DNA from 3 places in the Pedococcus sp. P5_B7 genome. Region 3 is predicted to be linked to each of the others. Evidence: riboswitches for the same ligand, from Rfam matches in the RefSeq annotation. Region 3 holds a riboswitch; each other region holds the start of a gene.

Region 1 (10,331 bases), on a different contig from region 3:
CGGCATACCGTGGTGGCATGCACCGTTCGCGCATCGGAATCGTCCTGGTCGACCACCCCGGCGAGCACCACGACGCGGCCCTGGCCTTCTGGGCCGGGGTCCAGGGGGTGCGGCCCGTCCCTGACGGGCCGTACGCCAGCGTCGGGGAGATCGGGTCGCTGAACCTCGAGGTCCAACGCCTCGACGAGGGGCAGCCCAGGGTCCACCTCGACATCGAGAGTGACGACATCCCGGCCGAGGTGGCGCGCCTCGAGGCGCTCGGCGCCACCGTGGTGGAGCGCCGGGACGGCTACGTGATCATGGCCGACCCGGGCGGCGTCGTGTTCTGCGTCGTGGGCATCCAGACCGGTGACCGGTTCGAGGAGGACGCCCGGGAGTGGCCGTGACCTCGGCGCCGTGAGGTCAGGGCACCCCCAACAGGCGCAGCCCGGCGGCCACCGCTGCGGCGAGCACCACGACGAGCAGGAACGGCGCGCGCAGCAGCAGGGCCACGATGGCCACGCCCACGGCGGCCGCCCGGGAGTCGAGCACGGTGGAGCCGGTCGAGGTGGTCAGCGTCTGCACCGCCACCAGGGCCGCCAGCAGGGCGATGGGCAGCGCCGACGTGATGCGCGTGGTGCGGTCACCGTCCAGCCACGTCTCCGGCACGAGGTGCCCCAGCAGCTTGAGCACGAACGCCAGCCCGGAGGCGACCAGCACGGCGGTCCAGGTGCTCATGCCGGGTCCTCCCACTGGTGCGGTGCTGCCGGGTCGTGGTGCGTCCGCCGGGACAGGCTGGCCAGCAGGGCGGTGCCCGCCGCCACGAGGACGGGCACACCCGCGGGAGCGTGCGGCGCCACGAGCACCGCGGTCAGGGCGGCCACCGCGGCGATCGCGAACGCGTCGGCCGACTTCAGCCGGGGCCAGAGCAGCGCGCAGAAGGCCGCTGCAGCGGCGGCGTCGAGGCCGTAGCGACGCGGGTCGCCCATCGCGTCACCGACGACCGCGCCGACGAAGGTCATGAGGTTCCACAGCAGGTAGATGCCCATCCCGGTCGTCCAGAACCCGACCCGGGCGGCGGTGCGGCCGGGCTGGGCCACGGCCACGGCGGTCGACTCGTCGATGGTCAGCTGGGCGGCGGCTGCGCGGCGCAGCCCCCGGGCCCCCAGCATGCGGGAGACCTGGAGACCGTAGAGGGCGTTGCGCACGCCGAGCAGGGTCGAGGTCGCGATGGCGGCCACTGCCCCCGCGGGACCGGCCGCCAGCACACCCACGAAGGCGAACTGCGACCCACCGGAGAAGAGCAGCAGCGACAACGCCTGCGTCTGCAGGACGGACAGGCCTGCCGCGACCGAGAGGGCGCCGAAGCTGAGGCCGTAGGTGCCGGTTGCCACCGCGACGGACACCGACTGCCGGACGACGCGGCGACGTTCGTCCGGGTCGAGTGCGCCGGTGGAGGCGGCCGGGACCGCGCTCACCGAGCCGGAGGCGCCGGGGCGGGTTCTTCCGGGCCGGGCTCTTCCGGGCCGAGCTCGGCGACGAGCCGCACCTCACGGGCGGTGTCGCCGTCGGGGGAGACCACGCGGTCGCGGAAGGCGCCGTCGGGACCGAGTCCGCCGGCCAGGAGGAACCCGCGGGTCGCCTCGTCGGAGGCCAGGACCCAGGCATGCATCCGGGTGGCCCCGGCTCCGCGCAGGGTGTCGACGACGGCGTTCAGCAGCCGGGAGCCGTGACCGACCCGACGGGCGTCGGGGTGCACGCCGAGCGCGGACAGCTCGCCGGTCTCGGGTGACGCGTCGGGGTCCTGGCTGGGCCCGATGGAGGCGAACCCCACGACCTGGTCACCGGCGCAGGCCGCGAGCAGGCGGTAGACGCCCTGGGGCGGGGACGCCAGGGACTGGCGCCAGACCGAGGCGAAGGCCTGCGGCTCGAAGGTGGCGAGGACCTCCTCGGGCAGCACCGCGGCATACGCCTCCCGCCACACCACCGCCTGGACCAGGCCCACGGCGGGGGCGTCGGTCTCGCGGGCCACGCGCACGCTCGCGTCCGCGAGCGGGCCGGGCGAGTGGGCGTGGTGGTCGTGCTGGTGGGCCATGCCCTGCATCCTTCCATCGACGGCTCGGCGTCCCCGCGCGCGGTCAGGACCCGGTCAGGCGCGTTCGTAGGTGACCCAGCTGAAGCCCTCGCGGCCCTCGCGGGCGACCTCCTGCCAGTCCTGCGGGTCGATCTCGGGGAAGCGCACGTCGCCCTCGGGGGACTGGTCGACCTCGGTGATGAGCAGCCGGCGGGCCCAGGGCATCGCCTCGGCATAGACCTGACCGCCCCCGCACACGAACACCTCGTCGGCCGGACCGGCCAGCGAGAGGGCCTCGCTCAGGGAGTGCGCGGTCTCGACCTCGGAGTGGGTCCAGTCGGCCTGCCGGGTGACGACGATCGTGCGCCGACCGGGGAGCACCCGACCGATCGAGTCGAAGGTCTTGCGCCCCATGACCATCGGGTGGCCCATCGTGGTGCGCTTGAAGAACGCGAAGTCCTCGGGGAGGTGCCAGGGCATGTCGTTGTCGGCCCCGATGACGCCGTTGCGGCCGACCGCGGCAATGAGCGTCACGTTGGTCATGGGGCACAGGCTATCGAGCGTCCCGACGGGACGGTCGGGTCAGACCGCGATCGGCGCCTTGATCGAGGGGTGGGCGTCGTAGCCGACCAGCTCGAAGTCGTCGAGGTCGAACTGGTCGATGTCCTTGCCGGGGGTGATCCGCATGGTGGGCAGCGGACGTGGCTCCCGGGTGAGCTGGAGGGTCGCCTGGTCGACGTGGTTGGAGTAGAGGTGGGCGTCGCCGAGGGTGTGCACGAAGTCGCCGGGCTCGAGGTCGCAGACCTGCGCCACCATCATCGTCAGCAGGGCGTAGGACGCGATGTTGAACGGGACGCCCAGGAAGATGTCGGCCGAGCGCTGGTAGAGCTGGCAGGACAGCCGACCGTTGGCGACGTAGAACTGGAACATCGTGTGGCACGGGGGGAGCGCCATCGAGTCGACGTCGGCGACGTTCCAGGCGGACACGATGTGGCGGCGGCTGTCCGGGTTGGTCCGGATCGACTCGATGACCTTCGCGATCTGGTCGACGTGCCGGCCGTCGGGAGTCGGCCAGGACCGCCACTGGTAGCCGTAGACCGGTCCGAGGTCGCCGTTCTCGTCGGCCCACTCGTCCCAGATCGTGATGCCGCGGTCCTGCAGCCACTTCACGTTGGAGTCGCCGCGCAGGAACCAGAGCAGCTCGCCGATGATCGACTTGAGGTGGAGCTTCTTGGTGGTGAGCACCGGGAAGCCCTCGGACAGGTCGAAGCGCATCTGGTAGCCGAACACCGAACGGGTGCCGGTGCCGGTGCGGTCGGACTTGTCCGTGCCGGTCGTCATGACGTGGTCGAGGAGATCGAGGTACTGCTGCACGGAGGCAGCGTAACCCGAGCCATCGGCATACCTCCGGCGCCGCGTCGATGCCGCCAGCTCGGCGTCGCCTTCCCGCCAAATTGCGCTCCGGTCGGTGTCCGCCGCACGGAGCCTGCTCGGCGGGGCGATAGCCTGCAGGCATGAGCACCTCGTCCCCGTTCGGCCACGTCCTGACCGCCATGGTCAGCCCGATGCAGGCCGACGGAAGCCTCGACCTCGAGGGCGCCCGCCGACTGGTCGCCCACCTGCTGGACAGCGGCCACGACGGCATCGTGGTCAACGGCACGACCGGCGAGGCCGCCACCCTCAGCGACGACGAGTCGATCGAGATGGTCCGGGTCGCCGCCGAGGCTGCCGACGGACACGCCGCGGTGGTGGCCGGCGTCGGCTCCAACGCGACCGCGCACAGCGTCGAGATGGCCACCCGTGCGGTCGATGCCGGCGCGACCGGGCTGCTGCTCGTGTCGCCCTACTACAACAAGCCGACCCAGCCCGGGCTGGTCGCGCACTGCCACGCGGTGGCCGACGCCACCGACCTGCCGGTGATGCTCTACGACATCCCGGGCCGCACCGGCATCCCGTTCGACACCGCCACCCTCGTCGAGCTCGCCGCCCACGACCGGATCGTGGCCGTCAAGGACGCCAAGGGTGACCCGTGGGCCACCACCCACGTGCTGGCCGAGACCGACCTGCTCTACTTCTCCGGCGACGACGCGACCACCCTGCCCTGGCTCGCGCTGGGTGCCGTGGGCACGGTCAGCGTCGTCGGCCACGTGGCCGGCAAGGACTATGCCGCGATGGTCGCAGCCGTCGACCGCGGCGACCTCGCCGCCGCCCGCGACATCCACCGACGGCTGGTCCCTGCCGTCGACGCCATCATGAGCACCTCCCAGGGTGCGATCATGGCGAAGGCCGCGCTCGTCGAGCTCGGCGTCATCGACCACGCGACGGTGCGGTTGCCGCTCGTCGAGTCACCACCGGAGCACCTGGACATCCTGCGCGCCGGTCTCAAGGAGTCTGGCCTGCTGTGAGTCATCCCCACCCCGAGCTCAACCTGCCCCGGCCGCTGCCCAAGAACGGCGTGCGCATCATCGCGCTCGGTGGGCTCGGCGAGGTCGGCCGCAACATGGCGGTCATCGAGCACGACGGACAGCTGCTCGTCATCGACTGCGGTGTGCTGTTCCCTGAGGACCACCACCCGGGCGTCGACCTGATCCTGCCCGACTTCGAGTACCTCGAGGACCGCCTGGACGACATCCAGGCGATCGTGCTGACCCACGGCCACGAGGACCACATCGGCGCCGTGCCCTACCTGCTCAAGCTGAAGCGCGACATCCCCGTCGTCGGGTCGATGCTGACGCTGGCCCTCATCGAGGCCAAGCTCAAGGAGCACCGGATCACCCCCTACACCCTCGGGGTCAAGGAGGGGATGCGTGAGAAGCTCGGCGTCTTCGACTGCGAGTTCGTGGCGGTCAACCACTCGATCCCCGACGCGCTCGCGGTGTTTGTGCGGACGCCCGGCGGCACGATCCTGCACACCGGTGACTTCAAGATGGACCAGCTGCCGCTGGACAACCGCCTCACCGACCTGCGCGCCTTCGCCCGGCTGGGGGAGGAGGGCGTCGACCTCTTCATGACCGACTCGACCAACGCCGAGGTCCCGGGGTTCACGACGCCGGAGAAGGACATCGCGCCGGCCATCGACAAGGTCTTCCGCGACGCCGAGCGCCGGATCATCGTGGCGTGCTTCTCCTCGCACGTGCACCGGGTCCAGCAGGTGCTCAACGCCGCGGAGCAGGCCGGCCGCAAGGTCGCCATGGTGGGTCGCTCGATGGTCCGCAACATGGGGATCGCGGCCGAGCTGGGCTACCTCCACGTGCCCGACGGCGTGCTCGTCGACGTCAAGAAGCTCGACAACTTCCCCGACGACCAGGTGGTCCTCATCTGCACCGGCTCGCAGGGTGAGCCGATGGCAGCCCTGTCCCGGATGGCCAACCGCGACCACCGCATCGACGTCGGCGAGGGTGACACGGTGCTGATGGCCTCGTCCCTCATCCCCGGCAACGAGAACGCCGTCTACCGCATCATCAACGGCCTCATGCGGCTCGGCGTCAACGTCGTGCACAAGGGCAACGCCAAGGTGCACGTCTCGGGTCACGCCAGCGCCGGCGAGCTCCTCTACTGCTACAACATCGTCAAGCCCCGCAACGTCATGCCGGTGCACGGCGAGTGGCGCCACCTCGTGGCCAACGCCGAGCTCGCCGTCCAGACCGGTGTGCCGCGTGAGCAGGTCGTGCTGGCCGAGGACGGCGTGGTCGTCGACCTGGTCGACGGCGTCGCCCGCATCGTCGGTGCCGTGCCGTGCGGCTACGTCTACGTGGACGGGTCGTCGGTCGGCGAGTTCGACGAGGCGCTGCTCAAGGACCGCCGCATCCTGCGTGACGAGGGCTTCATCTCGGTCATCGTCGTGATCGACGCCGCGACCGGCAAGATCGCGGCGGGCCCCGAGATCCAGGCCCGCGGGTTCGCCGAGGACGACGAGATCTTCAGCCAGGTGCGCCCCAAGATCGAGCAGGCGCTGGCGGAGGCCACCGGAAACGGGGTCACCGACTCCCACCAGCTCGAGCAGGTCATGCGCCGGGCCATCGGCGGCTGGGTGGGCGGCAAGATCCGTCGCCGCCCGATGATCATCCCGGTCGTCATCCAGGCCTGACCTGTGCTGGGTCCGCCCGACAAGGTTGCGCTCCACCCGAGAACCGTTCCCGGGTGAAGCGCCCCTTTATCGGGTAACCCGATAAAGGGGTGGCGGGTGGGGTGCGAGCTGTCGGCCGGGGTATGCCGCGGGTCGGCTACCAGGGGCGGGCGACGTCCAGGGCGCGCGGGTCGTTGACCGGCGCCCAGCCCTGCGGACCCTCGACGTACTCGGCCCGCGGGCCGTGCTCGGCGAGCTCGGCCACGGCGGCGAGCAGCCGGTCGACGTGCTCGGCCGTCGTGGCCAGCCCGACACTGGCGCGGACCGCGGTCGTCGACGCCGCGGCATACGGGTCGTCGAGCAGGGCGTCGACGCACAGGTGCGCGCAGAACTTGCCGTCCCGGACGCCGATCCCGTGCTCGGCCGACAGGGCGGCGGAGACGAGCGAGGACTCCACGCCGTCGACGGTGAAGGTCGCGACGGCCACGCGCTCGTGGTCGGGGCTGAAGAGGGAGTAGGTCTCGACGCCGTCGATGGCGGCCAGGCCGTCGAGCAGCCGGCGCCCGAGGGCCGCCTCGTGGGCCTCGATCGCCTCGGCGTGGGAGCGCAGGCTGTGGCAGGCCGCGGCGAGGGCGACGGCGCCGATGACGTTCGGGCTGCCGGCCTCGTGGCGGGCCGCGCCGTCCTGCCACACGACCCCGCGGGTGGTGACTGCCTTGGTGGCCCCGCCCCCGGCGAGGTACGGCGCGGCCGCGTCGAGCCAGTCGACCCGTCCGGCCAGCACCCCGGCGCCGAACGGCGCGTAGAGCTTGTGACCCGACAGCACCACGTAGTCGACCCCGAGGTCGTCGAGGTCGACCGGGCGGTGCGGTGCGTACTGCGCTGCGTCGAGGACGACGCGGGCACCGCCCCGACGCGCGATCGCCGCGAGCTCGCGGATCGGCCAGATCTCGCCGGTGACGTTGGAGGCGCCGGCGAGCACGACCAGCTTGTGGCGGCCCGGGTGCTCACGCAGCGCCGTCCGCAGCAGCACCGCGGCGTCACCGACGCTGCCGGGCACCGGGAGGCGGTGGGTCCGACGGGGTGACCACGGCAGGAGGGCCGCGTGGTGCTCGGTCTCGAAGACGAACACCTGGGTGTCGCGGGGGAGGCAACGGGCCAGCAGGTTGAAGGAGTCGGTGCTGTTGCGGGTGAAGACGACCTCGTCGCCCTCGCGCGCCCCGACGAACGCGCGCACCTCGGCCCGGGCCTGCTCGTACCAGGAGGAGGTCACGCGGGAGGCCCAGCCGTTGCCGCGGTGCACCGAGGAGTACGTGCGCAGCGCGCTGTCGACGGCGGCCTTGACGCTCACCAGGGCCGGGGTCGAGGCGGCGTGGTCGAAGTTGGCGTAGTCGACCGTGCCCTCGAGGGTCGGCACGGGCAGCGACTCGGAGACCACGGCAGGAAGCGGTCCGACCTCGCCCCAGGTGTGCGCGTCCGGGACGGGGCGCAGGTGGGTGCGGGCGTGGGCGAGGGGCGCGCTCCGGCGGAAGGCGGGTGGCGGGGTGCTCGCGATCGACATGGGTAGTGCTCCTGGTCCGGGTGGGACCCGAACGTGCTCCCGGGTCCGCGCTTGCCGGCTGCGGGTGCAGACGGCCCGGTCGTCACCCGGAGCACCCCACCGCGGAGGAGGGTTGCTGGTCAGCAAGCCGGGGCTTCGCGCTGACACTCATGACCTGGTGTCGAGAGTAGGGCGTCGAGCACGGGGCGATCCAGCCCGTGGGCAGAGCTTCCCGTCATCTGAGACGTGGACCGCGAGGACTCGAGCGGTCTGCGACGTGGCCTGGCGGGGGGTCGGCAGAGCCGGGTCCCGCGACCGGTTCCCCCTCGATGCGCGCCTGCGCCGACGACCACTGCTGGTCGTCGGCGCAGGCCCCGCCAGACGCAAGGCCGAGCGTGTCACCTGGGGTCGCCTCTTGGTAAGGGGAAAGGGCCTCGGGCGACCCAATCGCGACCAGATGTCGACCGTTCGGATGAGGGACGGTGGGGGCAGATTGCCCCCCGGTGATACGCGTGTGACGCGTGTTTCCGGTGTGACCTTCGCGTAGCCTGCGGAGCATGGCGACACGTCCGTCCACCTCAGCACGATCAGCAGCAGGGTCGCGCTCGTCCGGGAGCCGGGGCACCGCAACACGCCCCGCCAACCGCAAGAGCAGCACACCCCGCAAGACCTCCGCCCGTGGCAAGACCAAGGGGGGAGGGCTGCCGCTGCCCCTTCGCGCGGTCCGGGGCACCTGGATGGGCATGGCGCACGTGGCCGGTGGCGCCGTGCGCCGGGTCGGCACCAGCGCCCGTGAGCTCGAGCCCGAGCACCGCCGTGACGGGCTCGGCTTCTTCCTCATCGGACTGTCGATCCTCGTGGCCGCCCGTGAGTGGTGGGCCTTCGACGGCGCCCTCGGTGACATCGTGCACGCCGTCGTCGCAGGCACCTTCGGAGTCGTGGCGTATGCCGTGCCACTCGCCCTGCTCTTCCTGGGCATCCGCTTCCTGCGCGCGCCGCAGGAGGACTCGGCCAACTCCCGCATCGGGGTGGGCCTGGGTGCCCTCGCGTTCGCGGCCTCCGGGTTGGCCCACGTCGCCGCGGGCATCCCGACCCCGCCCCAGGGCGCCGAGGGCATGCGGGACGGTGGCGGGATCATCGGGTTCCTGGCCTCGAGCCCGCTCGAGGCCGCGGTGTCGGTCTACGGCACCGTGCCGATCCTGCTGATGCTGGGCTTCTTCGGCCTGCTGGTGATGACCGCGACCCCGGTGCACATGATCCCCACGCGCCTCTCCGACCTGCGCGACCACCTGCTCCACCGTGGCCACCCCGACGACGGCGCCGCGGCGCCCCTGGAGGTCGCCGAGGAGAAGCCCAAGCGTCGTCGCCGGGTCATCGACCCGGAGGGTCCGCTCGAGGGTGACGAGGCGTTCGAGCAGGCCGCCCTGGTGGCCCCCGACGGACGCCGGTTCCGTCCCGGCGAGAAGCGCCCCACCACTCCGGGAGTCCTTGCTCCGGAGTCGAGCACTGCAGCGAAGAGCCCCGTGATCGAGGTCAAGGCCGCCCTCGAGGCGCCGCCCACGACGCCGCTCCCGCAGCGTGTCGAGCAGCTCGCCCTCGCCGGCGACATCACCTACACGTTGCCCGACAACGCGATCCTCGAGCCCGGCTCACCCCACAAGACCCGCAGCGCCGCCAACGACCGCGTCGTCGAGTCGCTCACCCAGGTCCTCGAGCAGTTCGACATCGACGCCCAGGTCACCGGCTTCAGCCGCGGCCCGACGGTCACCCGCTACGAGGTCGAGCTCGGCCGCGGCACGAAGGTGGAGCGCGTCACCGCGCTGTCCAAGAACATCGCGTATGCCGTCGCGTCGGCAGACGTGCGCATCCTCTCGCCGATCCCGGGCAAGTCCGCGATCGGCATCGAGATCCCCAACGCCGACCGCGAGAAGGTGAGCCTCGGCGACGTCCTGCGCAGCCAGGCCGCGCGCGGCAACGAGCACCCGATGGTCATGGGCGTGGGCAAGGACGTCGAGGGTGGCTACGTCATCGCCAACCTCGCCAAGATGCCCCACCTGCTGGTCGCGGGCGCCACCGGCGCCGGCAAGTCGAGCTTCGTGAACTCGATGATCACCTCGATCCTCATGCGGGCGACGCCCGACGAGGTGCGCATGGTCCTGGTGGACCCCAAGCGCGTCGAGCTCACGGCCTACGAGGGGATCCCGCACCTCATCACCCCGATCATCACGAACCCCAAGAAGGCCGCCGAGGCGCTGGCCTGGGTGGTCCGTGAGATGGACACCCGCTACGACGACCTCGCGCAGTTCGGGTTCAAGCACATCGACGACTTCAACAAGGCGGTCAAGGCCGGCAAGGTCAAGCCGCTGCCCGGGTCGGAGCGGACCATCCACCCCTACCCCTACCTGCTGGTCATCGTCGACGAGCTCGCCGACCTCATGATGGTCGCGCCGCGCGACGTGGAGGAGTCGATCGTCCGCATCACGCAGCTCGCGCGCGCCGCCGGCATCCACCTGGTGCTGGCCACCCAGCGACCCTCGGTCGACGTCGTCACCGGCCTGATCAAGGCCAACGTGCCGTCGCGGATGGCGTTCGCGACCTCCTCGCTCGCCGACAGCCGGGTCGTGCTCGACCAGCCCGGAGCCGAGAAGCTGATCGGCCAGGGTGACGCGCTC
Region 2 (10,331 bases), on a different contig from region 3:
CATCCGTACCCTCGGCGGGTCCCGACTCTGGGACCTCATGATGCGCGCGCAGTTCGACACCTGAGCCCCGGGGACGGTCGGCCCACCGCCCTACACTCGACCGCGTGGTCGCCGCCGTCGAACCCCTCACCGCCCCCGTCGAGCCCGACGAGGCGCTGCGGCGCATCGCCTTCCTCCTCGAACGCGAGCGGGCCGGCAGCTACCGCGTGGAGGCGTTCCGCAAGGCCGTGTTCACGGTCCGCGATACACCCGAGGACGAGCTCCGGAGCCGGCACGAGGCGGGGACGCTCCAGGACCTGGCCGGCATCGGCGAGTCCACCGCCGCGGTGGTGAGCGAGGCGCTGGACGGCGAGCTCCCGGCATACCTGGAGTCGTTGCAGGACAAGGCGAAGCCCCTCGCCAAGGGCGGCGGCGAGCTGCTCGCCCGCATCAAGGGCGACTGCCACTCGCACTCCAACTGGTCGGACGGCGGGAGCCCCATCGACGAGATGGTGCTGACTGCGGTCGAGCTGGGCCACGAGTGGCTGGTGCTCACCGACCACTCGCCCCAGCTGCGGGTGGCCAACGGGCTCACCGCCGAGCGGCTCACCAAGCAGCTCGCCATCGTCGAGGCCATCAACGCCTCGCTCGACGGCCAGTTCCGGCTGCTGAAGGGGATCGAGGTCGACATCCTCGACGACGGAGCCCTCGACCAGACCGACACCATGCTGGGCAAGCTCGACCTGGTCACCGCCAGCGTCCACTCCAAGCTCAAGATGAACCGGGCACCGATGACGAAGAGGATGGTGGCGGCGGTGTCCACCCCGCGCGTCAACGTCCTCGGCCACTGCACCGGCCGGCTCGTCGAGGGGTCCCGTGGCACGCGACCGCAGTCAGACTTCGACGCGCAGGCGGTCTTCGAGGCCTGCGCCGAGCACGGCACCGCCGTGGAGATCAACAGCCGGCCGGAACGGCGCGACCCCCCGGACGACCTCATCCGACTCGCGATGGAGATCGGCTGCCTCTTCGCGATCGACTCCGATGCCCACGCGCCGGGTCAGCTGGAGATGAAGGCCTACGGCTGCGAGCGCGCCGAGGCGCTCGGGATCGACCCCGACCGGATCGTCACCACCTGGGACGTCGAGCGACTGCTGGAGTGGACTGCTGCGACCGGTTGACCGGCTGAGCTTGCTGAACAGCAGGCTTGACGGATCCCGTCGCCAATGTCTTAATGAGTTAAGTCATTGAGACAAACGGAGCGACGACAGGGGAACGTGATGGCTGGTCTGATCGTGGGGTTCATGGTCCTCCCCCTCCTGCTGGGTCTGGTGATCGCTGGCGTGTTCCGGGTGGTCGACACACTGCGGTCCCGTGGTGCGGCGCGCGCGGCCCAGACGCGTTCGCTGGTGGCCTCGGCCGCCACCGGCCTGGCCGGACTGGCTGCCGCAGCGGCGTGGCTCTGGCTGGCCGACGGGCTGGCGGACGGCGCCGTACCGGCGGCCCTCCCCGCCGTCGCGTGCACGGTCGCCGTCCTCACCGCGGCGGTCGCGGAGCTGACCTGGCCCCGACCCGCTGGAGCAGTGCGCACGGCGAGCCTCAGCCGACGGACGCCACGCCCGGCGCGGCTCACCCGGCTCGTCGCCGTGGGGCTGGCCGCGACGGCGACGGCGCTCGTCGTGGGTGCGGTGACTGCCGCGCCCGACGGCCGCTCCTTCGAACGGACCGCCCCCGGGGTCTCGGCCTTCGGCTTCCCCTATCCCGGCGCCCCTTACGCCCTGGCCGTGGGAGGCGCCTCCCTCCTCCTCGCGCTGGCCACCTGGTTCGCCTGGGCCAGGGTCGACGCCCGGCCGGCCCTCGGCCCGGGTCACGAGGCGCTCGACACGGCCGTCCGCGGCGCCTCGATGGTGCGGGTGCTGCGTCCGGCCGCCGTGGGTTCGCTCAGCACCGCAGCGGCGCTCTGGCTGACCATCGGGGCGACGATCAACACGGTGACCCAGAACCTGCGCATGAACGACGCGCAGACCCCCCAGCCGCCGTTCGACTGGGTGCAGAACCTCGGGTTCGCGGCCATCACGGTCGGCGTCGTGCTCCTGCTGCTCACCCTCGCAGCCCTCCTGTCCGGCAGTCCGCGCCTGCCTCGCGAGGACGCCGCACCCGCCCACGACGACGCCGAGGTGAGCGCGTGAGCGACCTGCTGGTCACCATCGACCTGGGCGCGGCGGAGCCGCCGTACGAGCAGGTGCGGGCCCAGCTCGCCGGCCTGATCGGCCGGGGCAGCCTGGCCGAGGGCGACCGGTTGCCCACCGTGCGAGCGCTGGCTGCCGACCTCGGGCTGGCGGTCAACACCGTGGCCCGCGCCTACAAGGAGCTCGAGGCGGAGGGTCTGGTGACCACCCGCCGACGGGCCGGGACGGTGGTCGCAGCGGGCTCGCAGCCGCTCGACGTCGCCCTCAACCGCAGCGCCGCCGAATACGCCATCCGGGCCGCGCGGGCCGGGCTCAGCGAGTCCGCCGCCGTCGACCTGGTCCGCGCCGCGCTCCGTGAGGCGCGCGCCTGACGAGCCACGCGGCACACCCTCGACCCCTGAGGCGAGCCGGGGCCAGCCGGACGGGCCCCGGCGCCCACGGACCCGTTTTGGTTATCGGGGCAGTCTGCCCTTATGCTTTCGCGAGTCCTCGACGGATCCGCGCCTGGCGCTAAACGGCGGGGGGCCGTTGAACTGGTCCCCATCGTCTAGCGGCCTAGGACCCCGCCCTTTCACGGCGGTAGCACGGGTTCGAATCCCGTTGGGGATACGCATTACCAGCACCATCTAGGCCCCGTAGCGCAGTTGGTTAGCGCGCCGCCCTGTCACGGCGGAGGTCGCCGGTTCGAGCCCGGTCGGGGTCGCCCCACACGAAAGGCCCGCACGAGAGTGCGGGCCTTTCGGCTGTTCTCCAGCGGACTCGCGCCTTTCGGCTGTTCTCCAGCGGAGTCGCGCGCCTGAGGCCGGCCCATGGCGCCGCCTGAGGCACCCGACGTCAGGCGGTGTAGTGCGACGCATCGCCCTCGATCACGCGGCTGCGCTCACCGGTCAGCCCGACCGGCACGTCACCGGCCACGGTCACGCGGTGGAGCTGGCGCGGCAGGCGGTCGTAGTTGTCGATCGCGTAGTGCTGGGTGATCCGGTTGTCGAAGATGACCAGCTGGTCGGGTTCCCAAGCAACTCTGACGACGTTCTCAGGTCGGCTCACGTAGGACTGGAGCATCCGGATCAGGTCACGGCTCTCGGACACGGACAACCCGACCAACCGCTGGGCGAATCCGCCCAGGTAGAGACCCTTCTCCCCCGACTCCGGGTGGACGCGCACGACCGGGTGAGCGGTGCGGAAGGCGATGGACGTGAACTCGGCGCGGTTCTCCCTGGTCTGGTCGTCGAGCGCTTCCTCGGGCTGCGCGTAGTCGTAGTCGTTGGTGTGGATCGCCCAGAGCGAGTCCGCGAGCAGCCGCAGCGGCTCCGGCAGGTCGCGGTAGGCGGCACCGGTGTTGGCGATGAGCGTCTCGCCGCCGTGCGGCGGCACGACCTTGCTCGAGAGGGTCGTGGCTTTCGGTGGTGCCTGCACGAAGGTGACGTCGGTGTGCCAGTGGTTGGCGACGCCCTTCTCGCTGTCGACCGGCAGCACGCGGGGGGCGCCGGGAGCGGACGCGACCGTGGGGTGGGCTGTGGTGAGCGCACCGAAGCGTGCGGCGAACCGCTCCTGCTCCTCGTCGGTGAGCGGTGCGCGCCGGAAGACGAGCGCCTTGTGCTCGAGCAGCGCCTGGTTGAGGAACTCGACCGTCTCGGCATCCAGCTCGGCAGCGGGGTCGACCCCGATGATCTCGGCGCCGATGCGCCCGGTGAGCTTGCGGACGTCCCGGTCGGTGGCGATGGCGGTCATGCGGCGTTCTCCTTCGTGTCGTGGAGCGAGGGGTGGTTCTGGGTGTTGGGGTTGGCTGGGCGGGCCAGTCCGTAGTGGTCGCGCAGGGTCTCGCCCGTGTACTCGGTGCGGAACAGCCCGCGTCGCTGCAGCTCGGGCACCACGAGGTCGACGAAGTCGTCGAGCCCGCCCGGCAGGGTCGGCGGCATGACGTTGAAACCGTCCGCCGCCCCTTGCTCGAACCACTCCTGGATCTGGTCCGCGACCTGGGTCGCGGTGCCCGCGAACACGCGGTGGCCGCGCCCACCGGCGAGGCGCTCGATGAGCTGCCGCACCGTGAGGCCCTCCCGGGCGGAGAGGTCGAGGACGAGCTGTTTGCGGCTCTGGTTGCCTTCCGTGCCCGCCTCGACCGGGGGCAGCGGCCCGTCGAGGTCCGCCTCCGTCAGCTCGTGGTCGAGCATGCTCGACAGCTGCGCCAGTCCGTATGCCGGGTTGATCAGGGCGTTGAGCTCGGCCTCCTTGGCCTGGGCCTCCGCTTCCGTGCGGCCGATGACCGGGCTGATCCCCGGGAGGATCAGCAGCTCCTCGGGGCGCCGACCGTGCGCGGTGAGCCGCCCCTTGAGGTCGGCGTAGAAGCCCTGCGCCTCCTCAAGGGTCTGCTGCGCAGTGAAGACGGCCTCGGCGAAGCGGGCTGCGTACTCCTTGCCGGACTCGCTCGACCCCGCCTGGACCAGCAGCGGGTAGCCCTGGACCGGCCTGCGGATGTTGAGCGGGCCCCGCACCTCGTAGTGCTCGCCCCGGTGGTCGACCGGGGTGATCAGGTCGGTGTCGGCGTAGATCCCGGCAGCCTTGTCCGCGACCACTGCCTCGTCGTCGAAGGAGTCCCAGAGGGCCTGGGCCAGCTGCACGAACTCGGTGGCCCGGGCATACCTCGCCTCGTGGTCGGGACGGTCGGTCAGGCCGAAGTTGCGCGCCTCGTCCTGACCGGCGCTGGTGACGATGTTCCACCCCGCCCGGCCACCGCTGAGGTGGTCGAGCGACGCGAAGGCCCGCGCCAACGTGTAGGGGTGGTTGTAGGTCGTCGAGGCCGTCGCGATCAGGCCCACGTGGCTGGTCGACGCGGCGAGCGCCGCGAGCAGCGTCAACGGCTCGAAGGCGCTGTGCGTGTTGTGCCGCACCTTGCCGTGCAGGGCGACGCTGTCGGCGAAGAACACCGAGTCGAGGCGTCCGCGCTCGGCGGTCCGTGCGATGTCGACGTAGTGCTGGAGGGTCAGCGCCCTGGCCGGCTCGACGTCGGGGTGACGCCAGGCCGCCTCGTGGTGTCCGGTGGACATGATGAACGCGTTGAGATGGAGCTCTCTGGGGGCAGGAGCCGGAGTCGTGGGGTTTGAGGACATGGATCGTGTTTCCTTCCAAGGGTTCTGTGCGTTGGTCAGCGGGCCGAGGCGGCGACGCGCCAGCGTGAGAAGTGCCCCTCAAGCCGGACGAGCACCGTGTTGACCAGCAGTCCGAACAAGGAGACCGTGAGGATCCCGGCATACATGTCGGGGATCTGGAAGCTGCTCTGGGCGTTGACGATGAGATAGCCAAGGCCCGCCTTGGCGCCCACCATCTCGGCCGCGATGAGGACGAGGATTGATGCCGTGCCGGCCATCCGGACGCCCGTGAAGATGGTGGGCACCGCCGAGGGCAGGACGACCTTCTGGAACAGCTTCAGGTTGCCGAGGCCCAGTGATCGAGCGGCCCTGATGAGGAGTGGGTCGACCGTGCGCACCCCAGCGATCGTGTTGAGCAGCACGGGAAAGAAGCTCGCGTAGGCGACGATGGAGATCTTGCTCGTCTCTCCGATGCCGAGCAGCAGGACGAAGACCGGGAGGAGCGCGAGGGCAGCCGTGTTGCGAAAGGCCTCTAGCAGTGGAGTGAGGAACTCGCGTAAGCCGTCGTACCAGGCCACCACGAGTCCCAGGCCGATGCCGGCGACCACGGCGAAGCTGAACCCGGTCACCGACCGGGTCAGGCTCGCAGCCACGTGCTGCTGGAGCTGACCGCTCTCGACCAGTCCCCACCACGCAAGGAGCACCTCATGCAGCGGCGGGAGGAACACCCGTCGCGCCGGGTCGAGGAGGTACTGGGTGCCGAACTCCCAGAGCAGGAGGAACAGCACCACCGCGGCCGAGCGACGTACGACCCCTCCGAGGCGTCCCGCCGCACCACCCGACCAGGTATGCCGGGTGCTGATCCTCCCCGTGATGCCCACCTCCGGTCCGGCGCCGGGCTGGTGGTCCTGGTTTGTCGCGCCCGCAAGGGAGGCTGCGCTGTCGAGGGTCGCAGTGCCCATCAGGCTGCCTTCTCTGTGCCATCGGGCTGGATCTTGAGGTGCCCGGCGTCCTGGGCCCTCCGAACCTCGTCGTGCAGGAGCGTCCAGACCTCGTGCCGGTAGTGGACGAAGCGGGGGTCGGAGCGTAGGTCCGTCGTGGACTCCCGGTCGCCGAGGTCGATGTTGACGAGCGCCTTGAGCCGGCCGGGACGCGAGCTCAGCACCGCGACGCGCTGGCCGAGGTAGACCGCCTCCTCGATGCCGTGCGTGATGAAGACGACCGTGGTGCCGGTGGCCCGCCAGATCCGCACGAGCTCGTCCTGCAGCTGCTCGCGGGTCTGCGCGTCCAGGGCTGCGAACGGCTCGTCCATGAGCAGGATGCCGGGCTGGTAGGCGAGGCTGCGGGCGATCGCCACCCGCTGCTTCATCCCTCCCGACAGCTCGTGGGGATAGCGGTCCTCGAAGCCCTCCAGGCCGACCAGCTCGAGGTTCTCCCTCGCACGCTCGATGCGCTCACGTCGGCCGAGCCCCTGCTGCTCGAGAGCGAAGGTGACGTTGGTCAGGGTGGTGCGCCAGGGGAAGAGGGCGTACTGCTGGAAGACGATCCCGCGGTCGAGCCCCGGGCCGGTCACCTCGCGTCCCTCGACGAGGACGCTCCCACGTGTCGGTCGACTGAGCCCTCCGAGGAGGTCCAGCAGGGTGGTCTTGCCCGACCCGCTGGGGCCGACCAGGGTCAGGAACTCACCGCGCGGCACGTCCAGCGACACGTCCTCGAGCGCCACCAGGGTGCGCGCCCGCGGCTGCTCGCGGGTGGGCCGCAGCGCAAACTCCTTGGTCACCCCCTTGAGCTCGATGTGGGCGCTCATGATGCGTCCTGGGCGAGCTGGTTGAACTCGTTGGTGTAGAGCTTGCTCGGCTGGAGCTCGCCCTTCGTGACGATCCCGCTGTCGACCAGCCACGGCTCCCATCGGGTGAAGTCCTCGTCGGTGATCACGCCGCCCTTGCTGGGGATCCCGACGCTCTTCCAGTACTTGAGGTTGTCGGTCTTCTCGTTGCGGCCGCGCTTCTCGATGATGCTCGTGAACCGGGCGATGACCTCCGCGCGAGGGGTGGTGCGCTCCCACTCGATGGCCTTCGCGACCCCAGTGACGAACTCCTTGGCAGCGGCGGGGTTCTTCGCGATGAAGTCGTCACGCAGCACGTACTGCCCGCCGTTGAAGGCGCCGAAGAGGGCGTAGTCGCTGAAGAGCGAGCGCAGCCCACCCGTGGCGATGGCGTGGTCCTGGAGCACCCCGGAGAGCGTGCCCACGTCGACCTGCCCGCGACGGACGGCCAGCTCGGTGTCGTTCGGCGGCAGCGGCACGAGCTGGACGCGGTCGATCTCCCGTGGCGTCAGCCCGTTCTTCTTGAGGTAGGTGTCGATCACGGCCTCGGCGTGCGCGCCGAGGGTGTTGACCGCGATCTTCTTGCCGATCAGGTCCCGCGGGGTCCGGATCGGGCTGTCCTCCTTGACGTAGAAGCCGTTGAAGGACTTGGCGTCCTCGCCGTAGTAGTTGACGACTGCCTTGACCGGCGCACCGGCCTTGATCAGCTTGACCACCGCACCGGAGAAGGCGCCGCCCACGTCGGTCTGGCCGGTGGCCGCCGACTGGATGTCCTGGGGACCGCTGGTCGTGTTGCCGACCCACCTGAGCTTCACCGTCGGGAAGTACCCAAGGTCGGCCGCGAGCTCGGGCAGCCCGACCAGGTTGGCCGAGCCCTGGTAGCGGATCGTCACCGGCCCCTTGCCGTCCGTGCTGGCCTCGCTCGAGGGGAGGGCGCAACCGCCGACGAGGCCGAGGGGGAGCAGCGTGGATACCGCCGCCACGAGGGGACGACGCCGTGATGGACGAGTCGTGGCGCGCATCAGGCCACCGCCTCACGCGGCTCGGCACCCGCGGACACGAGCGAACGGCCCGCGACCGTGTCGAGGAAGACGGCGGTCACCTCGCGAAGAGGACGGTGGGCCACCTCGTCGATGAGCACCTCTCCGCCCTCCACCAAGGTGATGTGGTCCGCGAGGACAAACCAGCCGGGGGTGATGCTGCTCGGAGCGAGGCTGGCCAGCACCGGGCGCAGGGCGTAGTCGACGACGAGCACATGAGCCGGGGTGCCGCCGGTCGCCACGGGCAGGACGACCTTGCCGCGCAGGGCGAACTGCGGGAGGAGGTCGAGGAAGGTCTTGAGCAGACCACCGTAGGCCGCCTTGTACACCGGGGTCGAGACCACGACTGCGTCGGCGGCCTCGAGGGCCGCGACTGCCCGGGCGATGTCAGGGTCGTGGGCGTTGCCGCGAAGGAGCGGCTCGGCAGGCAGGTCACGCAGGACGACTGGGACCACGACGTGGCCGGCTCGCTGCAGCTGGCGGGCGATGTCAGCGAGCACGGCATCGGTCTTGGACGTTCGGTTGGGACTGCTGGAGATGGTGGCTATGACAGCCATGGGAAGGTCCTTTCGGGCAGGGGGCAGCACCGTCCCTGCGTCTGGACGCGCAGAGCGGTTGTGGGAGAACAGGATTCGTCAGCGACCGTCGTCTGGTTGCGACGACGGGCTAAGGGAGTCGAGGGGACGCGTCAGGGGTGACAGAGCGCGCTGGAGACCCTGAGCAGGTCGACGTGCCTGCGCAGGACACGGTGGCACGAGCGATCGGCTCGGTGCCTGGATCCGTTGTCCTTCATGGGTTTCCGTCCTCGTGGAGGCCCGAGAGCCTTGCGCTTGCGACAGTCGTGCGACTGTCGCCAGGTCCTCACCCGGAGCACCCCGCCGCGAGTGGGAGGGTTGCCGTCCAGCAAGCCGGGGCTGTGCGCTGGAACTCGTGACCTGGGATGAAGGTAGCCGTTCAGGTATTACCTATCAAATCAGTAGGATATGGCTCTCGCATGCTGGGACGGAGAAGGGCGCCCACGCACGAAATCCCGTGCGTGGACGCCCTTTTCAAGCCTCGCTGGCTCAGTCGGTGCTGATCTCGATGGCGATCTTGCCGCGCACGTGACCGGTCTGGCTCAGCTCGAACGCCTTGGTCGCGTCGGCCAGCTGGAACACCTCCGCCACGGGCACGGTCAGCTTGCCGTCGTCGGCGAGGTCGCCCAGAGCGGTCAGGTCCTCCGCGTTGGGACGCACCCAGGCAGAGATGCCACCGGCCTCGGCCACCGTCCCGTCGGCGATGGACCCGTGTCGGCCACCGTCCTTGAGGACAGCGCGAGTGGTCTCCAGCACGCCACCGACGAAGTCGGCCACGACGTCGACGCCGTCGGGCGCGAGCTCGCGCACGCGCTCGGCCAGCCCCTCGGCATACGACACCGGCTCGACACCCAGCCCGCGCAGGAACTCGTGGTTGCCCTCGGAGGCGGTGCCGATCACGCGCGCGCCGAGCGCACGGGCGATCTGCACGGCGAAGAGCCCGACCCCGCCGGCGGCGGCGTGGACCAGTACGGTCTCGCCTTCCTTGAGCCCCAACCGCGCCAGCAGCTGGTATGCCGTGAGGCCGGCGAGCGGGAGGCCGGCGGCCTGGTGCCAGTCCAGCGATTTCGGCTTGCGAGCGACGGTGCGCACGGGTGCGGTGACGAGCTCGGCGAACGTGCCGCCCTGCACCCAGTCCTTGCGGGCGTAGGCGATCACCTCGTCGCCGACCGACCACTCGGGGGTGTCGAGACCGACGGCCTCGACCACTCCGGCGACGTCCCAGCCCGGGATCGCGGGGAAGCCCACCACCATCAGTCCGTCGAGGTAGCCCTTGGCCACCTTCCAGTCAACGGGGTTCACACTCGCGCTGCGGACGCGGATCAGCACCTCACCCGGACCGACCTTGGGGTCGGCCACATCGGTGAGCTGGAGGGTGTCGGGGTCGCCGTACTCGGCGTAGGTGATTGCCTTCATGCCCAGCGCAACTTCGTTGCACACGCGGCTATTCCGCTGGTGCACTCCGGTGTGAGTTAGCCCTCTCGATCGGCTATGATCCTGCAGTCGCGACGGTCACCCGGGCTTCGGCACGAGGCCGCCGCGATCGCATGTCCGCCGCCACGGACGTGCGATACGGCCAGGTAGCTCAGTTGGTACGAGCGTCCGACTGAAAATCGGAAGGTCGGCGGTTCGACCCCGCC
Region 3 (10,331 bases):
CCCGAACACCTCGAGCGTCACGGTGCCGTAGAGCCGGGCCCACGCGCGTTCGAACATCCAGACCATCCCCGGGGTGGGCGATCCAAGGCCGTCGGTGACCTCGTCCGGCTTGATCTCGCTGCGCAGGATCTCCAGCAGTGCAGGGTCGAGCTCGTCGTCGGTCGGGACGGCGAACTGGTACTTCACCCACAGCCGCCCGAAGATCTCGCTGAAGAACGCCGCGAACAGGTGCACGCCCGAGTCGTCGGGCAGGCAGTCGGCGAGTGAGGTCATCAGCGCGGTCTTCTTGGCGCGAGCTGCCTCGTCCGACTGCATCAGCTCGCCCGACGCGAAGACCATCTGGAACTCGGTGCGGTTGCGCAGGGCCCACGCCCGGAACGCCGCCGAGGCCGCGACGACCTGCGCCGACGGGTCGTCCGCCGCCTGGTCGTCACGAGCCACCGTCATCGCGGCGACCACGTCCTCGAAGATCGACCGCGCCACGAGGGTGAGCAGCTCCGCGTGGCTGTCGACATACCGGTAGAGCGCCGGGGGAGTGAGTCCCATCTCCTGGGCCACCGCCCGGATCGAGACGTCCTCGCCGGTGCGCAGCAGCCGGCGCGACACGTCGACGATCTCGTCGAAGGTCGCCTGCCGCTGTCGCTCGCGCCGCGTCGGAACCGCCGTCATGTGCACTCTGCTCCTGCTTGTGGGCCTTGTAGGCCTCGAAGGACTCGTGGGCTCGGGCTCGTGGGCCTTGTAGGCCTTGTAGGCCTCGAAGGGCTCGTGGGCTCGGGCTCGTGGGCTCGGACTCGAAGGGCTCGGATCGATGTCACGAAGAGTTAACCACGAACCCTTGGCTGAACCCTTGACAAGTTAGTTTACACCCATCACTGTTACTGGCGTAAACATTCGTGATGTGGGGTAGCAAGGACGTGGTTCAGATGAAGGTGTGGTTCGCATGAAGACGTGGGGTCAGTTCGTCGCCCGACGGTCCTGGGCCGTCCTCCTCGGTGGCCTGGCCGTGGTGCTGGTCGCCGCGGCATACGGGATCGGGGTGTTCGGCAGCCTCTCCAACGGCGGGTTCGACGACCCGGCCACCGACTCGGCCAAGGAGCTCGCCCTCGAGCAGGCGACCTTCCCGGGCCGCGAGACCGACCTCGTGGTCGTCTACTCCAGCCCGACGATGAAGGTGCAGGACGCCGCCTTCGAGAAGGCCGTGACCGACACGCTCGCCGCGCTGCCCGCGAGCGACGTCGCGGGCACGGTCACCTGGTACGCCACCCAGTCGCCCGGGCTGGTCAGCACCGACGGTCACGCCACCCGCGTGGTCATCACGTTGGCCGGCGCCACCCAGGACGAGAAGAGCGACGACTGGGACGCCGTCAAGGACGACCTGTCGGCCCCCGGCCTCAGCACGAGCGTCGGCGGTCGGTGGGCCGTGTTCGGCGACGTCAACACGCAGGTGTCCGAGGACATCGCCCGTGCCGAGTCGATCTCGCTGCCGATCGTGTTCCTCCTCAGCCTGCTCATCTTCGGCAGCCTGGTCTCGGCCCTGATGCCCACCCTCGTCGGCGGCATCGCCGTGATGGGTGCCTTCGCCGTCGTGCGGTTGATCACCGGGGTCACCGACGTGTCGATCTTCTCGATCAACGTCATCACCCTGCTCGGCATGGGACTGGCGATCGACTACGCGCTCTTCGTCGTCAGCAGGTTCCGGGAGGAGCTCGCGCTCGCGCCGGACACCTCGCGGGAGAGTGTGCGCTCCGCAGTGGTCCGCACCATGACCACGGCCGGCCGCACCGTGCTGTTCTCGGGGCTGATCGTGGCCGCATCGCTGGCCTCCCTGCTGCTCTTCCCCCAGAACTTCCTGCGCTCGATGGGCTACGGCGGCATGGCTGCGGTGCTCGTGGCGATGGTCGCGGCCCTGACCGTGCTCCCGGCGCTGCTGGGCGTGCTCGGTCCGCGCATCGAGTTCGGTCGTATGCCGTGGCGCCGCGGCTCGCGGGCCCGGCTCGCCGATTCCCGCACCCCGGATGAGCTGCACGGGGCCGACCACGAGGTCGTGCACGGTGCCTGGGCGCGGGTCGCGCACAGCGTCATGCGGCGCCCCGTCGCCTACCTCGTTGTCATCGTCATCGGTCTCCTCGCCCTCGGCAGCCCGTTCCTCGGGGCGACGTGGGGGAGCGTGGACGAACGCGTGCTGCCGGTGAGCTCGCCCAGCCGCCAGGCCGCCGACCTCCAGGCGGAGCTGTTCGGTGGCGAGACCTCGACCGCGTCGATCATGCTGCGCGGGGCGGACCAGGCGGCCACGGCGGCCTACGTCACCCAGCTGCAGGGCGTCGACGGCGTCACCCGGGCGCAGGCGGTGGCCAGCAAGGCCGTCGACGGCGCGCCGCTCACCCTCGTGCAGGCGACCTGGAAGGGGAACTCCCAGACCTCCGCCAGCCAGGACGTCGTCCACGGCATCCGGGCCGTCGAGACCCCACCGGGCAGCACCGCGCTGGTGGGCGGGCCCACGGCCGACGCCGTCGACCTGATCGACTCGATCGGCAACCGCCTCCCGTGGATGGCCCTGACCGTGGCGCTGGTCATGCTCGTCCTGCTCTTCGTCGCCTTCGGGTCGATCGTGTTGCCGCTCAAGGCGATCGTGATGAACGCGGTGTCGATCGCTGCGTCGTTCGGGGTCGTCACCTGGATCTTCCAGGAGGGGCACCTCTCCGGCCTGCTCGGCTTCACGTCGCCCGGCTACCTCGACGTGACACAGCCGATCCTCATGCTGGCGATCTTGTTCGGGCTGTCGATGGACTACGAGGTGTTCCTGCTGAGCCGGGTCCGGGAGGAGTGGGACCGCACCGGCGACAACACCCGGGCCGTCGCGGCAGGGGTGCAGCGCTCGGGCCGGATCATCACGAGCGCCGCCCTGCTGCTGGCCGTCGTCATCGGCGGGTTCGCGACGAGCGGGATCATCTTCATCAAGATGATCGGGGTCGGCATGCTGATCGCCGTCCTGCTCGATGCCACCGTGGTGCGGGCGCTGCTCGTCCCCGCGACGATGCGGCTGCTGGGTCGGGCCAACTGGTACGCCCCCGGGCCGCTGGCCCGCTGGTGGGACCGCCACGGGCACCGGGAGGAGCCGGTCGCGGCACCCGTCCGCGTGCTGCCGACCCCCGAGCTCGCACCCGCACCCTGACGAGCCGCTCACCAGCCCGGCAACCGTCGGGGAACCCCAGCCGCGCGACCGACCACCAGGTCGGCCGCGCGGCTGGTCGTTGAGCACGAAATCCAGTGAATGATGGAGTTTCGACTCGGTCCGAAAGTATGAGGGGGACGGGAGCCGTTCGCCTCGATACTGGGAGGGTGCTGGGTACCGACTTCGCGCGAACCATGCGCGCCGCCCAAGCCGGCGAAGAAGACGCCTTCGTCCGGCTGTGGCGTGATGCCAACCCGGCCATGGTCCGTTACCTGAGGGTGGTCGGGCACGACGACCCGTACGACGAGGCCTGCGAAGGCTGGGTCACGGTCGTGCGAGCGCTCCCCGGCTTCACCGGGGACGAGACCGACTGGCGCGTCTGGGTGCTGGCCTGTGCCCGCCAGCGTGCCGAGGAGGGCACTCTGCGGCGCACCTGGGGCTCGGCGACCGGCTACGAAGGCTTCCTGGTGGAGGGGGACGGCGACATCGACCTGGAAGAGGTCCTCGAACCAGAGGACGCCGTGGACCCCACCCACCGCGGGATCTCCGACACCCTCACTGCGCTGCGCGACCTGCCGCTCGGACAGGGCGAGGTCGTGGTGCTGCGGCTCGGCGCCGGGCTTCCTCCGAGCGCCGTGGCGAGCGTCGTCGGTGTCGACGAGGACGACGTCGAGCGGGCCGAGGCGAGGGCGCTCGAGCGCCTGGGCGCCGGGGCCGAGCTGGTGTCCTGGTCGCTGGCTGCTCCGCCGTCGCGCGCCGAGCTCGCCGACGAGAGCGTCGCCGTCGGCGCGTTCCGCAAGGTCCTCTCCCGCACGAACGCGGACAAGGTCAAGGTCCTCGCCGTGGGGACCAGCAGTCGCCGAGCCGCTGCGCGCCAACGGTCCGCCCGCCCTGGGACCGCAGGCCTCGTCCTAATCGACTCCCGGACCGGAGCGCGCAGCGCACCCCGCAGCACCCAGGGGACCGCCTCCGGCGGTCGGTGGGCGCCCAGCACCGTCGACACCCGGGCCCGCACGGGAGCCCGCGGCGCGGGCGTCGCAGGCCGGTCGCGCACGGCCGCCCTGACCGTGACCGCGTTGTCGTTGTCCCTTGCGTCCATCGGTGGGTTCACTGCCGCGGCCTACGTCGGTGTCCTCCCGACCCCGGTGCAGCAGGCCATGCACGACGCCGTCGGCGCGCCCGCCCCCGGCGCGCGCGGCGGGGGCTCCTCCACCGGCCGCCAGCCGGTGACGTCGCCCACCGCCGGGGTCGGCCCCTCTGCCACGAGCAGCGCGGCCGCTGGGCTCTGTCGGGCCTGGTCCACTGACAAGGCCAAGGGCACCGCCCGCGAGCACTCGGTGGCGTTCCGGAACCTGTCCTCGGCGGCCGGTGGGCCGGAGAACGTCCAGGCCTACTGCGCGACGGCACTCGCCGAGAAGCCCTCGCACGGCGCCCCGACGACCTCCGACGGCACCAAGCCGGCCCAACCCGGCACGGGGAAGCCCACCGACAAGGGCACGGGCAAGCCCACCGACCGGGGCACCCGCGAGCCCGCCAGCAAGACCACCACGAAGGCCTCGACCGGCAGCACCCACACGGCACAAGGGACACCAGTCAGCCCCACGAAGCCTGCGCCTGCGACCAAGGGGGAGCCCACCTCCCAGGCGACGCCGAGCCAGGAGACCTCGACCACCCAGGGCAAGAAGTCGGGCACCAGCACGGCCCCGGGCACCGGTGCCGGCAACGGGAACGGCCAGGGCGCTCCGAGCGACGGCTAGCGCTCGTGCCACCGGTGGAGACCACGTAGTCAGAATCGCTGCAGTACGCCGAGCTGGCCCTGGTCACCATGGGGTGGATCGTCATGTTGCAGGTCGGGCTCGTCGTCCTCGACCGGGTCCGCTACGGCGTCGAGCTGGATCCGGGCCAGCGGGTGGCGATCGTGGTGCTCCTTGCTGCCCAGGCCTACCTGCTGCTGGCGCCGGCGAGCACCTCGACCGCCTCGGCCTGATCGCGCCACTCAGCCGGTGGGTGCCTTGCGTTGGTGCAGCACCGTCCTCGCGTAGGCTTCCCGCCGTGCTCTACCCGTTGACCGTCGTGCTGCTCGTGGCATCCGTCGTGCTCCTCGCCGTCGCCGCCGGGTATGCCGCGCGCCGGCGTCTCGTCGACGACCGCCTCCTGCTCGTGGCCGCGGTGGTCGAGCTCGGACTCGTCGTCCAGCTCGTGGTCGCCCTGGCGCACCTCGGGAGCGTCCCCGGCGACAGTGCGGAACAGGCGACCTTCGCGGCCTACGCGATCACGCTGCCCTTCGTGCCTCCAGCGGCGGTCTTCCTCGCGCTCAAGGAGAAGACCCGCTGGGCCATGGGGGTCGTTGCCGTCGGGGCCTTCGCGGTCGCCGTGATGACCGCGCGGCTCCAGCAGATCTGGAACCTCGGTGGCTGACCAGCAGACCGAGGCACAGACCCCTCGCCCCACCCGCTCTGGGCCAGGGGTGGTGCTGGTGGCCGTCTACGGCCTCCTCGCCCTCGCGGCCACCGGCCGGTCGGTGCTGCAGATCACCGAGTACTTCTCCCGCGCACCACTGGCCTACCTCTTGTCGGCGCTGGCCGCGGTCATCTACGTCGTGGCGACGGTGGCGCTCGCCCGGGGAGACCGCACCTCACGCCGGGTGGCGCTGGTCGCCATCAGCGTCGAGCTGGTCGGCGTGCTGGTGGTGGGGCTGGCGTCCTACCTCGACAGGGACGCCTTCCCCGACAAGACGGTGTGGTCGCACTTCGGCTCGGGCTACGGGTTCGTGCCGCTCGTCCTACCGGTGCTCGGGCTGCTCTGGCTGCGGCACACCGCGCGATCCCGCAGCACGGTGTAGCAGCACGGTGTAGCAGCCCACTAGGCCTCGACCGGCTCCAGCACGAACACCGGGATGAGCCGGTCGGTCTTGACCTGGTAGTCGGCGTAGGGCGGGAACGCCTCGACGCACCGCGGCCACCACTCGTCCCGCTCGGCGCCCTCGAGCTCACGCGCGCGCACGGTCCAGGTGCGGTCGTCGTCCTGGAGGTCGAGCACCGGGTTCTTGCGGACGTTGGCGTACCACTTCGGGTGCTCGGGAGCGCCGCCCTGGCTGGCCACCGCGGCATACACGCCGTCGTGCTCGACCCGCATGAGCGGCACCTTGCGGACCTTGCCGGAGACGCCCACCATCGTGAGCAGCACCACCGGGCGCCCCTGGATGTCGACGGCCCGGGTGGTGCCCGCCGCCTCGATCTTCTCGACCTGGGTGCGGACCCACTTGGTGGGGCTGGCTGCGTAGTCGCCGGTGATGGTCATGGGCCCATCCCAACATGCCTCCCTGACGCCCGCGCGACCGCCCCTCAGGGTGGCCGAGTGGCCTGTGGACAACTTGGCGGGCGGCTCTCGACGCCCGCCTACCCTCGGTGGATGACCAGCATCGAGGTGGACCCCGAGATCCTCGTCGCGTTCGGCCGCTCCCTCACCGAGGTCGCCGCAGACCTGCAGTGGCAGGCGACCAGCGCCGCCGAGCAGGCCTGGGCGCTCGGTCCCGGCGACACCGCGGGGGCGCTCGCGTCGGTGCTCGGGGACTTCGAGCACCAGCGGCAGCTGCTCGGTCGCGAGCTGGACGACCTGGCCGGCCGCGTGACCAACGCCGGACGGCTCTACGCCGTGGTGGACCTCGAGGTCGGCGGGTGGCTCGAGCCGGCCGCTCCCCGATGACCGTCCTGCGGCCGCTGAACGGCGATCCTGCGACCGTGCGGGCGCTGGCCGACCGGCTGCAGGTGCAGAGCGAGCTGCTCCTGACCCGCGCCGAGGTCCTGCGCGGGCTGGCCGGTCCCGACGTCGCCTGGGAGAGCCCGGCCGGAGAGGCCTTCGCCGCGCGCGCACAGGCCGCCGCCTCCCTGCTGGTCTCGGTGGGACGCCGCCACGGCGTCTCCGCTGCCGCCCTCCGTCCGTTGGCTGCCGCGCTCGAACACGCCCAGCAGGTGGTCGGCGCAGCCGTGACCGAGCACACGATCGCCTACCCGCGGGCGGTGGCGCTCGGCACCGCCCGGGTCGAGGCCGAGCAGTCCGCCGACCCCGCACCGCGCGCCACCGCCGTGGCGCTGCACTGCCGGGAGGTCGCCGAGCTGGAGCGGGCGCAGGACGCCGAACGCCGGCACGCCGCGGCCTGGCGCCAGTTCCTCGAGGCCGACCGCCAGTGCGCCGCGGTGCTCCACCGGCTCGTCGAGGACGGTCTTGCCGACTCGCGCGCCTACGACACCCTGACCGGCCTCAGCCGGGCAGCCGGTGGGGTCGAAGACGTGGCCGGGTCGATCGCGCTCCTGCCCACCCCTCCCACCAAGGCGTTCGGCGTGGTCGCCGGGGTCGCCGGCGCGACCAAGCTGCTCGCCGACGCGTCGGTGAAGGTCGCCTACGGTGACGGCGACTGGACGTCGATCGGCCTCTCCGCGGGCGCGATGGCCACCGGGCGGGCGTCCACCGTCCTCAAGCGGGGTGCGCTCGCGACCAACCCCGCAGCCCGGGCCGCCGCCACCCGCACCGAGCGCCGGCTGCTGCGCTACGACGTCGGCGAGCGGTTGCGGCTCGCGACCGCCGCGGAGCTCCGACAGCTGGGCCGCACCGAGGTCAAGCGCCCGCTGCGCCCGTTCCGGCCGACCCGTGCCCTCTCCCGGGCGGGCTCTCCCGCGGCCACCGCCCACTGGCTCACCGAGCAGGTGGTCGGGCGCGCCAAGCACGCAGCCCGGGTCAAGTGGTTCGACGACCTCGCGCTCGCCACCCGCGACCCGGCGCGCTCCCGCACCATGCTGGTGACCGGTTTGAGTGCCGAGGCGGCGTCCTCCGGTGGTCGGGCGGCAGGGGTGCTGCGCGACCACCTCATCGACCGAGAGGAGAGCGAGGCCAAGCGGCTGCGTGACGCGCGCTCCGGCACCCCTGGCCGGTGAGTCCCACCTCGTCCGCGATGAGAGATGGGTATGCCGGGCGCTCACCGCCGCGGCGTACCCTCCGAGTAGGTCATGAGTGTCAGCGACAAGCCCCGGCTCGCTGGCCGGCAACCCTCCTCCGCGGTGGGGTGCCCCGGGTGAAGACCTGGCGGACGGCACCGGTTGCCGGCCGCAAGCGCGGGAGACCACCACGTGTCCCGCACCGTCTCCGGCGGTGTCGCCGGTGCACCCTCCGTGGAGGTGGCACCAGCAGCTCGATCAGCCACTCTCGATCGGGACCCACCGGCATACGGGCCCCGACGCCGCACCGCGGCACACGAGAGTGAAGGAACCTGAGATGAGCTCCACCAACTGGTCGTTCGAGACCCGCCAGGTCCACGTCGGACAGGAGCCGGACGCCGCCACGGGCGCCCGCGCCCTGCCGATCTACCAGACCACGTCGTACGTCTTCAAGGACACCGAGCACGCGGCGAACCTGTTCGCGCTCAAGGAGTTCGGCAACATCTACACCCGCATCATGAACCCGACGCAGGATGCGGTCGAACAGCGCGTCGCCTCGCTCGAGGGTGGCGTCGGCGCGCTCCTCGTCGCCTCGGGCCAAGCCGCCGAGACCCTCGCGATCCTCAACATCGCGGAGGCGGGCGACCACATCGTGGCCAGCCCCAGCCTCTACGGCGGGACGTTCAACCTGCTGAAGCACACGCTGCCCAAGTTCGGGATCACGGTGACCTTCGTCGAGGACCCCAACGACATCGCGTCGTGGAAGGCGGCGGTCCAGCCCAACACCAAGCTGTTCTTCGGCGAGACCATCTCGAACCCCAAGTCGGAGGTGCTCGACATCGAGGCCGTGGCGGCCGCGGCCCACGAGGCCGGCGTGCCGCTCGTCGTCGACAACACGATCGCCACCCCGTTCCTCATCCGGCCCCTGGAGTGGGGAGCCGACATCGTCCTGCACTCCGCCACCAAGTACCTCGGCGGCCACGGCACCTCGATCGCCGGCGTGATCGTCGACGGCGGCACCTTCGACTTCGGTGCAGACCCGGAGAAGTTCCCCAACTACAACACGCCCGAGGAGAGCTACCACGGGCTCGTCTTCGCCCGTGACCTCGGCGTCGGCAGCCCCTTGGGCGCGAACCTGGCCTTCATCCTCAAGGCCCGGGTGCAGCTGCTGCGCGACCTCGGCCCGGCCATCTCGCCGTTCAACGCGTTCCTCATCGCGCAGGGCATCGAGACCTTGAGCCTGCGCCTCGAGCGGCACCTCGAGAACACCCACAAGGTGGCGGCGTACCTCCAGGGGCACGAGCAGGTGGAGCAGGTCGTGTGGGCCTCGCTGCCCGACCACGAGTCCTACGCCAAGGCGAAGAAGTACACCCCACGAGGGGCCGGTGCCGTGCTCGCCTTCGAGATCGCCGGTGGGGTCGAGGCGGGTCGACGGTTCGTCGAGTCGCTGGTGCTGCACAGCCACGTCGCCAACATCGGTGACGTCCGGTCGCTCGCGATCCACCCGGCGTCGACGACCCACTCGCAGGGTCCGGACGGCGACCGCCTCAAGGCCGGCGTCACCCCGGGGCTGGTCCGGCTGGCCGTGGGGATCGAGCACATCGACGACATCATCGCCGACCTCGAGCAGGGCTTCATCGCCGCGAAGGGAGCCTGACCCGCGTCCGCCTCAGCTGCCGGTGGTCGCAGGTTTGCGGCCACCGGCGAGGTCGGCGTAGGCCGACCGGTCCCAGGTGTGCCGGAAGTTCGGGTCGGGGTGCCGCCACCCGGTGCCGTACAACCGCTCGAGGTAGACGAGCGGGTTGCGGGGCAACGGGCAGGTGACTCCCATCAGGGGAGCGCTCGAGGCCGGGAACATCATGTCCCGGGTGAGGGCGCCCCGGGCACCCGGATACCAGGACACGACGTCGCCCTCGAAGAGCCCGACGAAGACGTCGACGTGCTTCGCGCCAGGCTTGCGCACGTGGCGGTGCGCCGAGAAGTTGCCCGTCACCGTGAACCCGAGGGGCCGCAGGTGCTGCTCGACCAGGGCGAGACCCTCGGCCAGCGTGCTCGCCTCGTGAGGGTCGAAGGCGATGATGATGTCGAGGTCGTCGTCGTGGGGGATGAGTGCACCGTCACGGACCACGGACAGCGCCGCCCCGAACCCGAAGCAGACGTGCGGGGTGAGGGAGGCCAGCGCGTCGGTGATCTCGACCGCGGACCCGACGTAGCGGACCTTCTCCTGC

Evidence for each region. A riboswitch is a leader RNA that binds a small molecule or an ion and turns the genes downstream of it on or off. The one in region 3 is predicted to bind S-adenosylmethionine.
Region 1: it holds a riboswitch for S-adenosylmethionine, as region 3 does, so the genes downstream of both, ACXJKD_RS16545 (aminotransferase class V-fold PLP-dependent enzyme) here and ACXJKD_RS03875 (bifunctional o-acetylhomoserine/o-acetylserine sulfhydrylase) in region 3, are expected to answer to the same signal.
Region 2: it holds a riboswitch for S-adenosylmethionine, as region 3 does, so the genes downstream of both, ssuE (NADPH-dependent FMN reductase) here and ACXJKD_RS03875 (bifunctional o-acetylhomoserine/o-acetylserine sulfhydrylase) in region 3, are expected to answer to the same signal.

The regions. Positions count from the first base shown of each region.
Region 1 is NZ_JBFULM010000007.1:107,012-117,342, forward strand. Features, by position in the region: gene ACXJKD_RS16505 (VOC family protein) at 18-386, shown strand; gene ACXJKD_RS16510 (AzlD domain-containing protein) at 403-717, opposite strand; gene ACXJKD_RS16515 (AzlC family ABC transporter permease) at 714-1,457, opposite strand; gene ACXJKD_RS16520 (N-acetyltransferase family protein) at 1,454-2,074, opposite strand; gene ACXJKD_RS16525 (dihydrofolate reductase) at 2,129-2,596, opposite strand; gene ACXJKD_RS16530 (thymidylate synthase) at 2,636-3,427, opposite strand; gene dapA (4-hydroxy-tetrahydrodipicolinate synthase) at 3,568-4,458, shown strand; gene ACXJKD_RS16540 (ribonuclease J) at 4,455-6,140, shown strand; gene ACXJKD_RS16545 (aminotransferase class V-fold PLP-dependent enzyme) at 6,277-7,680, opposite strand; SAM riboswitch class IV at 7,723-7,835, opposite strand; gene ACXJKD_RS16550 (DNA translocase FtsK 4TM domain-containing protein) at 8,217-10,331, shown strand, end outside.
Region 2 is NZ_JBFULM010000009.1:88,810-99,140, reverse strand. Features, by position in the region: gene ACXJKD_RS19340 (oxidoreductase) at 1-64, shown strand, start outside; gene ACXJKD_RS19335 (PHP domain-containing protein) at 105-1,157, shown strand; gene ACXJKD_RS19330 (hypothetical protein) at 1,257-2,165, shown strand; gene ACXJKD_RS19325 (GntR family transcriptional regulator) at 2,162-2,536, shown strand; tRNA gene ACXJKD_RS19320 (tRNA-Glu) at 2,702-2,774, shown strand; tRNA gene ACXJKD_RS19315 (tRNA-Asp) at 2,795-2,868, shown strand; gene ACXJKD_RS19310 (TauD/TfdA dioxygenase family protein) at 3,000-3,896, opposite strand; gene ACXJKD_RS19305 (LLM class flavin-dependent oxidoreductase) at 3,893-5,272, opposite strand; gene ACXJKD_RS19300 (ABC transporter permease) at 5,308-6,213, opposite strand; gene ACXJKD_RS19295 (ABC transporter ATP-binding protein) at 6,213-7,058, opposite strand; gene ACXJKD_RS19290 (ABC transporter substrate-binding protein) at 7,055-8,098, opposite strand; gene ssuE (NADPH-dependent FMN reductase) at 8,098-8,673, opposite strand; SAM riboswitch class IV at 8,938-9,052, opposite strand; gene ACXJKD_RS19280 (NADP-dependent oxidoreductase) at 9,181-10,107, opposite strand; tRNA gene ACXJKD_RS19275 (tRNA-Phe) at 10,266-10,331, shown strand, end outside.
Region 3 is NZ_JBFULM010000002.1:228,099-238,429, reverse strand. Features, by position in the region: gene ACXJKD_RS03920 (TetR/AcrR family transcriptional regulator) at 1-669, opposite strand, end outside; gene ACXJKD_RS03915 (MMPL family transporter) at 941-3,172, shown strand; gene ACXJKD_RS03910 (hypothetical protein) at 3,340-4,929, shown strand; gene ACXJKD_RS03905 (hypothetical protein) at 4,998-5,159, shown strand; gene ACXJKD_RS03900 (hypothetical protein) at 5,225-5,590, shown strand; gene ACXJKD_RS03895 (hypothetical protein) at 5,583-6,014, shown strand; gene ACXJKD_RS03890 (nitroreductase family deazaflavin-dependent oxidoreductase) at 6,035-6,472, opposite strand; gene ACXJKD_RS03885 (hypothetical protein) at 6,584-6,877, shown strand; gene ACXJKD_RS03880 (hypothetical protein) at 6,850-8,103, shown strand; SAM riboswitch class IV at 8,172-8,287, shown strand; gene ACXJKD_RS03875 (bifunctional o-acetylhomoserine/o-acetylserine sulfhydrylase) at 8,441-9,760, shown strand; gene ACXJKD_RS03870 (hypothetical protein) at 9,773-10,331, opposite strand, start outside.